3 regions of the Rhizobium changzhiense genome follow, and region 2 is predicted to be linked to each of the others. Evidence: predicted binding sites of a transcription regulator. Region 2 holds the regulator's gene; each other region holds the start of a gene.

Region 1 (3,275 bases), on a different contig from region 2:
CATCCTGCAGCAGGAACTGCCCGAAGCGCGCCCAGTCATGCGCCGTCGCATAAAGATACGAGCTTCCGGCGAACGTGCCGCGCGCATCGAGTTCGAACACGGCGCTCGTCATGCCGAGCGGCGAGAACAACGCATCGTGCGGATAGGAAAAGGCTGCCTGGGCATTGCCGACCCTGTCCATCCAGATGCGCGAGAGCAGCATGGCCGTGCCGCTCGAATAGCGGAAGCGCTGGCCGGGTGCTGCCTCCATCGGCGCATTGGCCGGCAGCGATACCATGTCGGGATCGAGATAGAGCATGCGCGTCACATCGGCGACGTCGCCATAGTTCTCGTTGAAGGCAAGGCCGCTCTCCATGCCGAGCAGATCGGAAACCTTGATCTTGGCACGCGCATCGTTCTTCCACTGCGCCAGCAGGTTATCATCGTCGAAGGAGATCTTGCCGCCGAGCATCAGCCGGCCGAGGATCGCCGCATTCACCGTCTTCGTCATCGACCAACCAATCAGCGGCGTCTTCGCCGAGAATCCGGGGGCATAGGCTTCGCCGACGATGCGACCATCCCGCACCACCACGACCGCCCGCATGGCCGGGCCGGCAAGCTCGGCATCGGCCAGCACAGCGGCAATCTTCGTGTCGGGATCGCCGACGCCCTCGCCCTGCGGCCATAACGCAGGGTTGGTTTCCATCTTGGCCGGCGCGTCGAAGGGGACGGCATTCGCCGCCGCCTCGAAATCGCCATCCGGCACACTCGTGCAGCCGAGCCCGCCGCGATAGAGCGCATAACTCGATGCAAACAGCCCCATGAAGCGAGCCGTCACTCGGCCATTGTCACGGTCGACACTGACGCGCACAAGCCGCAGCAGCGGGTTTCCCGGGGCCTGCACATCGTCCTCCAGCACGTCCTCGGCGTTGCGGCCGGCGATGAAGACGTTGGAACAGACAATCTTGGCGGCATAGCCGTCCCCGACACGCAGGAGCTCCGGCGGACTGACGAACAACCAGGCTGCGCCGGCAACGACGAAGAGAACGAGAAGGAGAGCAAGCGCCTTCAAGATACGCAGGACAAGTCGCATGGCATTCCTCCGAATGCCCGGAGAGAAGCAGGAATTCAGTCTGCCGGAAAGGGGGCGGCGCAAAGAAGATCGGTCGCCTCGATCACTTTCCGAGGAGCTTGATGTTTTCGAACGGCGCGCGCCCACAGCCCACGTCATCAAACTGTAGCAGTGGCGCGCTACACGCCCTGAACGCTAAAAAGGTGACAGACTCATGTCAGAATTTGCACCGGATGCCGGCTTCCGCAAGAACCGGAAACTCAAAGACGCCCTTCTCCGCCACAAGGCTTTTTCGAAGGATGGCTTTTCCGAGCGTCTCTTCGGCCTTCTCTTCTCCGGCCTCGTCTATCCGCAGATCTGGGAGGATCCGGATCTCGACATGCAGGCGATGGAGCTGAAGCCAAACCATCGCATCGTCACCATCGGCTCCGGCGGCTGCAATATGCTCGCCTATCTCTCCAAGGCGCCGGCCTCGATCGACGTCGTCGATCTTAACCCGCACCACATCGCGCTGAACCGCCTGAAGCTTGCCGCCTTCAAGCACCTTCCCGGCCATGCGGATCTCGTCCGCTTCCTGGCAATGCCGAACGAGAAGTCGAACAGCCGCGCCTACGACCAGCATCTTGCCGCCAACCTCGATGAGGCGACCCGCAGCTACTGGAACGGCCGCAAGTTCGGCCGTCGCCGCGTCACCGTCTTCGACCGCAACATTTACGAGACGGGCCTGCTCGGCCGCTTCATCGGCGCCGCCCACCTTCTTGCCCGCCTGCATGGCGTCAAGCTACGCGAGATGACCAAGACCCGCTCGATCCGCGAGCAGCGCCAATTCTTCGACGAGCAGATCGCGCCGCTCTTCGAAAAGCCGGTCGTGCGCTGGATCACCGGCCGCAAGAGCTCGCTCTTCGGCCTCGGCATTCCGCCGCAGCAATATGACGAACTCGCAAGCCTTGCCGCCGATCATTCGATCGCGCCGGTGCTGAAGCACCGCCTGGAAAAGCTCGCCTGTCATTTCCCGATGAGCGACAACTATTTTGCCTGGCAGGCCTTCGGCCGCCGCTACGGCACCGAAGCGGAAGGCCCGCTGCCGACCTATCTGAAGTCGGAGCACTATCAAGTGATCCGCGCCAATGTCGACCGCGTCAATGTCCACCACGCAAGCTTCACCGAGCTTCTCGCCCGCGAGCCGGCCGCCTCGCGCGATCGCTATATCCTGCTCGACGCACAGGACTGGATGACGGACGAGCAGCTGAACGACGTCTGGAGGGAGATTACCCGCACGGCGCGCGAAGGCGCCCGCGTGATCTTCCGCACCGCCGCAGAAAAGAGCATCATCGAAGGCCGACTGGCTCCGGTGATCCGCGACCAGTGGGATTACTTCGAGGAGAAGTCGCGTGATCTGACCGCGCTCGATCGCTCGGCAATCTACGGCGGCTTCCACATTTACGGGAAGAAGGCGTGAGCAAGGTCGATACCGATATGGCAGCAAAGGACGATGAACATGCCAGCCTGATGGATGGCATGTACCGCTATCAACGCCATATCTACGATCTCACCCGCAAATATTATCTTCTCGGCCGCGACAGCACGATCCGTAATCTCGACGTTCCCGAGGGCGGCACTCTGCTTGAAGTCGGCTGCGGCACCGGGCGCAACATGGCCTTCGCCCACCGGCATTTCCCGACCGCCAAGCTGTTCGGCCTCGACATTTCCCAGGAAATGCTGATTTCGGCGCGCAAGACCTTCGCCACCAAGGCGACGATCCCGGAATTCCGCGTCGCCGACGCCACGGCGTTCACACCGCGAGAATTCGGCGTCAGCGGCTTCGATCGCATCCTGATTTCCTATGCCCTGTCGATGATCCCGGACTGGGAGTGCGCCGTCGATGCATCGATCGCCGCCCTCAATCCCGGCGGCCAGCTGCACATCGTCGATTTTGGCCAGCAGGAAGGCTTGCCGGGCTGGTTCCGGCGCATGCTGCAGTCCTGGCTTGCGAAATTCCACGTCACGCCGCGTCCCGATCTGCGCGAGGTCCTGGAAGCGCAAGCCCATGAAAACAACGCGACATTGTTGTTCGATACCGTCGGCGGCGGTTATGCCTGGCGGGCAGCTATTATCAGCAAGCGCTCATAATTCGCTTGAAACTAACCAATTTTTTACGTTGATATGATGAAAAGAGGGTTATCCTCTGCTGACTCGTCTTTTTCGAAGGTCAGGTTGTGGGGCA
Region 2 (3,275 bases):
CGGTCCGCGCATCCATGGTCTTGCCAAGTCGAAGGCCGATCTCGACCAGATCGTCGAGACCAGCCTGCAGCGCGCCGGCCTCTGGAACGAGGTCAAGGACCGCGTGCACGAATCCGGGACGGGTCTCTCGGGCGGCCAGCAGCAGCGCCTCTGCATTGCGCGCGCCGTCGCCGTCAGCCCGGAAGTCATCCTGATGGACGAACCCTGCTCGGCGCTCGACCCGATCGCCACCGCCAAGGTCGAGGAACTGATCCACGAGCTGCGCGAGAACTACACGATCGTCATCGTCACCCACTCCATGCAGCAGGCCGCGCGCGTCTCGCAGCGCACCGCCATGTTCCACCTCGGCAATCTCGTCGAGGAGAACGACACCGACAAGATGTTCACCAATCCCGACGATCCGCGCACCCAGGACTACATCATGGGTCGCTTCGGCTGATTTTGGCGACACCAAGCCTTCCCGTTATTCGAGGATAAAGCCCCATGGCATCGACACATATTTTTTCTGCCTATGATGATGATTTGAAGTTCCTGTCCAGGCGGATTTCCGAAATGGGCGGCCTGGCCGAGCAGATGGTCGGCGAATCCGTGCGGGCGCTGGTCAACGGCGATACCGCGCTGGCGCAGAAGGTCATCTCTGACGATGTGATCCTCGATCACGCCGAACGCGAAATCGGCGATAAGGCGATCGTCACGATCGCCCGCCGTCAGCCGATGGCCTCGGACCTGCGTGAAATCATGGGTTCGATCCGCATCGCCGCCGACCTCGAACGTGTCGGCGACCTCGGCAAGAACACGGCCAAGCGCGTCATCGCCGTCCAAAGCACCGGCGTTCCCCGCAAGCTTGCCCGCGGCCTCGAGCATCTGTCCGAACTGGCGCTCGTCCAGCTCAAGGAAGTGCTCGACGTCTACACCAATCGTTCAGCCGACAAGGCGAATGCGATCCGTGAACGCGACAACGAGATCGACGCGATGTACACATCGCTGTTCCGCGAACTCCTGACCTATATGATGGAAGATCCGCGCAACATCACCAGCTGCACGCATCTTCTCTTCTGCGCCAAGAATATCGAGCGCATCGGCGACCATGCCACCAACATCGCCGAGACGATTTTTTACATGGCGACAGGTGCGCAGCCGGAAGGCGATCGTCCGAAGGACGACAGCGCCAACACCGTCGGCGCGGTCACCGAATAGCGCCCACACCAGTCAATTGCGTGCGCGCCCGTCCGGGCGCGCAAAGAGGTCGCAGCCAATTTCTGAATTTGCGCAGGATGCATTGCTTAAATCACCCTGGTTTAAGGATCATGCGCGAGGAGATCGAGACGCATGATCCCGAGAGTTGCAGTTGTTGAAGACGAGGAAGCCCTCAGCGTGCTTCTTCGCTATAATCTCGAAGCGGAAGGCTTCGAGGTCGATACCATCCTTCGTGGCGACGAAGCCGAAATGAGGCTTCAGGAGCGCACGCCCGATCTTCTCATCCTCGATTGGATGCTGCCGGGCGTCTCCGGCATCGAGCTCTGCCGGCGCCTGCGTATGCGGCCGGAAACCGAGCGCCTGCCGATCATCATGCTGACGGCGCGCGGCGAGGAAAGCGAGCGCGTCCGCGGATTGTCGACGGGTGCTGACGATTATGTCGTCAAGCCCTTCTCGACCCCCGAGCTCGTTGCCCGCGTCAAGGCAATGCTGCGCCGTGCCCGTCCCGAGGTGTTGTCGACGGTGCTGAAATGCGGTGACATCGAGCTCGACCGCGAGACCCATCGCGTCCATCGCAAGACCCGCGAAGTCCGCCTTGGCCCCACCGAATTCCGCCTGCTGGAATTCCTGATGTCGTCGCCGGGCCGGGTCTTCTCCCGCTCGCAGCTTCTCGACGGCGTCTGGGGCCACGATATCTATGTCGACGAGCGCACCGTCGACGTCCATGTCGGCCGCCTGCGCAAGGCGCTGAATTTTTCCAACATGCAGGACGTTATCCGCACCGTCCGCGGCGCCGGTTATTCGATGGAAGCCTGAGGGCTTCCATCTGAGCCTGCTGACAAAGCCCTGGCAAAGCCCGCGACGTCATCCTCGGCCTTGTGCCGAGGATCTGCGCACGCCAAATTAAGCAACTGAAAATAAACGGTTTTCCCTCAAGTAGTTGAGGTGATCAGATGCTCGGCACAAGGCCGAGCATGACGGAGGGAAGCCTGAGCTTCCATCCGCGCATAAGAAAACGGGCCACTCGGCCCGTTTCTACATTCTGACGATGGCTGCCCGCGTTCAGCTTGCCCGCGCTGCCGCCCGGCGGCGTTCGTTGACCGGCTGGTAGGCAAGCTTCTGGTGATAGCTGCAATAGGGCGAATTGTCGGGGGACTCGCAGCCGCAGAAGTGGAAGTCGTCCTTCAGCGGATCGCCGACCGGCCACTTGCAGGTGCGCTCGGTCAGTTCCGTCAGGCCGAGGCGGCGCGAAATCGGCACCACCACATTGCCTCTCGGCACGTATTCCATTTCCTCGATCGTTTCGATCTCGATCTCTTCCTTCAGCATCGTCGCGCCCTGCTGGCGGGTAACGGTGCGGGTGGTGATCCGGGAGGCGTAGTTCGGCGCGCGCGGCGCCGATGTATTGCGTTTCGGCGTTCGCGCCGCGGTGTTGGTGCCGCCGGCCTTGGCGCGGCCCGGAAGGCTTAGCCGGTGCACTTTGCCGATGACCGCGTTTCTGCTGACCCCGCCGAGTTGCGCAGCGATCTGGCTGGCGCTCAGTCCTTCGGCCCAAAGCTTCTTGAGTTTCTCGACCCGCTCGTCTGTCCAGTTCATGCCCTGTCTCCACCTTTTGCGTTGGTGATGGCAGAATCCCTCACCGTTGTCCCGGGAGCTCCGAAACAAGAAACGCTTGATCAATTTTGGTGACTAGTTCCGCCGCATGCAGTCTAGTAATTGATCTTTAACCTAGTGTGAGGCTGACTCCGTGACAAGAGTCGCATGAATCCGGATGAATCGAATTCGTAGTTTTCCCCAACTTGCTGCCTCTGCGTGTCATTTCTGCAATAATGCCTGTTGAAGACTGAGAATGCCGCTGTACACCCTTGCTGCATAGGCTAAGGGCGCAGTTTTGTTGACATTGCAGCGCGAAAAGGAAATAGTGCCAGTCGCCGCCGCAAGGCGGCATTTTTAATTTCTCGGGCCTGTTTCCTTAGCCGGAGTCATTGCCCGGCAACTTTGATGGAGATCGCGCAATGGCTGAAGCCACGCCGCTTTATGACACCTATTCTCGTGCCCCGCTGCGGTTCGAGCGAGGC
Region 3 (3,275 bases), on a different contig from region 2:
AGAAGGAAACCGCCGGCAGCTTGCCATCGTCGATATCCTTGAGGAAGGCTTCGCCGCCAAGGCCGCCGTCTTTCAGATGCTCGGCGCGCGCCGGCGTGCCGGGCGCAAAATTGGCGAAATAGTTGAAAGGCTGGTGATGGAACTGGAAGTTCGGCACGGGGGTGGCATTCTTGCCGTCCAGGACTGCCTGCCAGGCGCCGCTATACCAGGCCCAGCTGACACCCTTCAGCGACAGGAGGTCGCCGATGGTGATTTCGTGCTGCGGCGGCAGCGTCGTTGCCGCCGCCGGATCGGCATAGGCCGGGTCGCCGTCCTTGGCCGGCGGATTGGCGCTTGGCTGATAGGGCGGCTGCATGGTGTTGACGGCGTAGAAATCAGGGGTCAGGTTGCCGTCGGAGACGAATTTCGGTGCGCCGTCCAGCGCCAACTTCGGGGCATTCTCCGCTACGGTCAGCGAAGTACCGTCCGCATCGACCTTGGCGATGGTGGGCTTGGCCGGGCTCTTGTCGGCGTCGGGATAATAGGGCGTGCAGGCGCAGATCAGCGCGAAGTGGTTGAGGAACGAACCGCCGAAGGCGCCCTGAAAGAAGTTGTCGGCAATCACGTATTTCTTGGCGACCTGCCACATCGGCAGGATGGAGCCGTCGTAATGGCCCATGACCAGGCTGCCGGAATCGGCCCAGGCGACGAACTTGTCATTCTTGCCGCCGTCGATCTGCATCTGCTCCTGGTAGAAGCGATGCCAGAGATCGCGGGTGATGACAGAAGGCGCCTGGGCGAAGCCGTTGGGATCGTCGATCGCGAAGGAGGCGTTGGCGAGATGGGCCGACTGTGCCTCGGTGACGGCAGGCGAGACACCCTTGGCGGTAAGCCCGCCCCAGGCCGGCGGCAATTCTGACAGCGGCTGGCCGTCGCGATCGAGCTGACGTGCGCGATCGGCAGTGACGTTCGAGAGCCCATCGGCGCCGGGAAAGCCACCGTAAAGATTATCGAAGCTGCGGTTTTCGGCATAGATGACGACGACATTGTCGATCTTGTCGTAACCGGCGGGCGCCGCATGGGCTGCCGTCGACACCGCAACCGGCACGATGGCCGATCCGGCGAGACAGATCGAATGGAGGAGTTTCAGTCTTTTCACGTGGGTACCTCATGGCTAGGGGGCGTTGGCTAGAGGGAGCGGAGAACGCTCGGGGGCACATCGACGCTATTGCGGCCTTCTATCAACTTTGTGACATCAGGGGTTGCCGTGATGCCGCAGGAGGATCGCCGTCATCAATTTGTTGCAAGCAGGTTCGATTATCACGGAAACCAGCGCCAACTTATTGGAATCCTTATCATGACGACGAAGATCATCTGGCTTGTGCGCTCCGGCCTGGCCGTCGGCATGGGTGCCATGGCGCTTGCTCTTGCCATTTTTCCCCTGCGGCAAAGCAGCGCGGCGACCGCCGCCGGCCTGCATCCTGGACCGATGTCGCGCACTCAGGCCTTCGCCCGGGCCGAAACGCTCGGCGCGCTCGGCCGCAAGATATTCTTCGATACCTCGCTGTCGGCCTCGGGGCTCCAGGCCTGCGCGTCCTGCCACGATCCCAGTCACGCCTTCGGCCCGGCATCGGCCATGCCGGTGGAAATGGGCGGCGAACATGGGGACCAGCCGGGGTTGCGCGCCGTTCCAACGCTACGCTATTTGCAATCGGTGCCTGCTTTCACCGAGCATTATTACGATTCCGAAGACGAGGGCGACGAAAGTGTCGACAATGGCCCGACGGGCGGCCTGACCTGGGACGGCCGGGTCGATCACGGCGCCGATCAGGCAAAAATCCCGCTGCTCTCGCCCTTCGAGATGGGCAACAAGGATGCGGCCGAGGTGGTGGCGAAGCTGCGCAAGGCCGCCTATGCCGGCGACATCAAGGCGGCCTTCGGCGAAACGGTGTTCGACAATCCTAAGGATGCCTTTGATGCCGCCGCTGAGGCGCTCGCCACCTTCGAACAGAGCGGCCCGGATTTCTATCCCTATTCCAGCCGCTACGATGCCTTTCTCGCCGGCAAGGCGACACTGACGGCACAGGAGCTGCACGGACGACAGCTGTTCGAGGATCCGGCCAAGGGCAACTGTTCGAGCTGTCATCTGAGCGAGCCCGCCAATGACGGCGAGCCGCCGCAATTTTCCGATTTCGGCTTCCTCGGGCTTGCCGCACCGCGCAACATGGCGATCCCAGCCAACAGCGATCCCAACTATCATGATCTCGGTCTTTGCGGCCCGCAGCGCACCGACTTTGCCGGACGCAGCGACTATTGCGGCCTGTTCCGCACCCCGACGCTGCGCAATGTCGCGCTGAAGCAGAGCTTCTTCCACAACGGCTATTTCCACTCGCTGCGCGACGTCGTCTCCTTCTATGCGACGCGCGACAGCGATCCCGGCCGTTGGTATCCAAAGAATCCAGACGGCACGGTCCGGAAATATGACGACCTGCCGCAGGTCTATTGGGACAATCTCAACCAGGATCCGCCTTTCGGCAGGAAGCCGGGCGACGCGCCTGCCCTCAACGACCCCGAGATCGACGACATCGTCGCCTTTCTCGGAACGCTGACGGATGCCGATTTGCAGCCGGAGGCGAGCGGGCATTGACCCGGGCCGGCGGACCACTCTTGTTGTGGACCTGCCAGGCTGAGGACGGAAACGCATCTCGGTCATCGCTGGAGAATATGCAATCGGTGATTTATATGCGTCATCGATGAATGGAGGTAGCGATGGCCAGCATAACGATCACGAATCTCGCCGATGCCATTCGCGCCCGCTTGCGATCGGTCGGGGGAATTGAGCTCGAAATTCCGCCCCGCCAGCCGATCCGAGACGCGCCGAACTTTGACGCGTAACGTTCCCGATACCAACGTCATATCGGAAGTCGGAAGGGCTTCACGTTCATTCATGGCGGCTTGAAACCAAGCCGCTATCTTACAAACAGTCGAAGCATTCCCACTTGATGTATCATAATTTCCGATATACATCATTCCATCGGAAATACTGGGGGAATGATGGAACGTTCGTTTTTGACGATTGCCGCCGGCGAGAATAATGATGCGATACGCGCGCTTTCGGCGCCGGCGCGGCTGGAGATGCTCAAGCTGCTTTGCGCCAAAGGGCCGATGAATATCAACGACATCGCGCGTGCTCTTTCGCTGCCTCAATCGACCGTCGCCACCGGGATCCAGATTTTGGAAGACGCCCGGCTTGTCGATTCCCAGCTGACGAAGGCGCGCAAGGGAAACCAGAAGAT

Evidence for each region. The regulator PhoB, encoded in region 2, activates phosphate uptake and scavenging genes when phosphate is short. The targets are predictions, from matches to a motif close to TGTCATNNANCTGTCAT.
Region 1: G9X68_RS21030 (BtaA family protein) is a predicted target of PhoB. The motif match lies at 1,205-1,221, and genes of this name have one in related genera.
Region 3: G9X68_RS25450 (acid phosphatase) is a predicted target of PhoB. The motif match lies at 1,268-1,284, and genes of this name have one in related genera.

Annotation. Positions count from the first base shown of each region.
Region 1 covers NZ_JABFCQ010000004.1:181,352-184,626, forward strand. Annotated here, with positions in the region: gene G9X68_RS21025 (serine hydrolase domain-containing protein) at 1-1,072, opposite strand, end outside; gene G9X68_RS21030 (BtaA family protein) at 1,266-2,510, shown strand; gene G9X68_RS21035 (methyltransferase domain-containing protein) at 2,507-3,181, shown strand.
Region 2 covers NZ_JABFCQ010000001.1:1,303,798-1,307,072, reverse strand. Annotated here, with positions in the region: gene pstB (phosphate ABC transporter ATP-binding protein PstB) at 1-439, shown strand, start outside; gene phoU (phosphate signaling complex protein PhoU) at 484-1,197, shown strand; gene phoB (phosphate regulon transcriptional regulator PhoB) at 1,330-2,013, shown strand; gene G9X68_RS06520 (GcrA family cell cycle regulator) at 2,260-2,793, opposite strand; gene G9X68_RS06515 (aspartate aminotransferase family protein) at 3,213-3,275, shown strand, end outside.
Region 3 covers NZ_JABFCQ010000006.1:19,994-23,268, reverse strand. Annotated here, with positions in the region: gene G9X68_RS25450 (acid phosphatase) at 1-1,138, opposite strand, end outside; gene G9X68_RS25445 (cytochrome-c peroxidase) at 1,337-2,626, shown strand; gene G9X68_RS32225 (hypothetical protein) at 2,749-2,874, shown strand; gene G9X68_RS25440 (ArsR/SmtB family transcription factor) at 3,031-3,275, shown strand, end outside.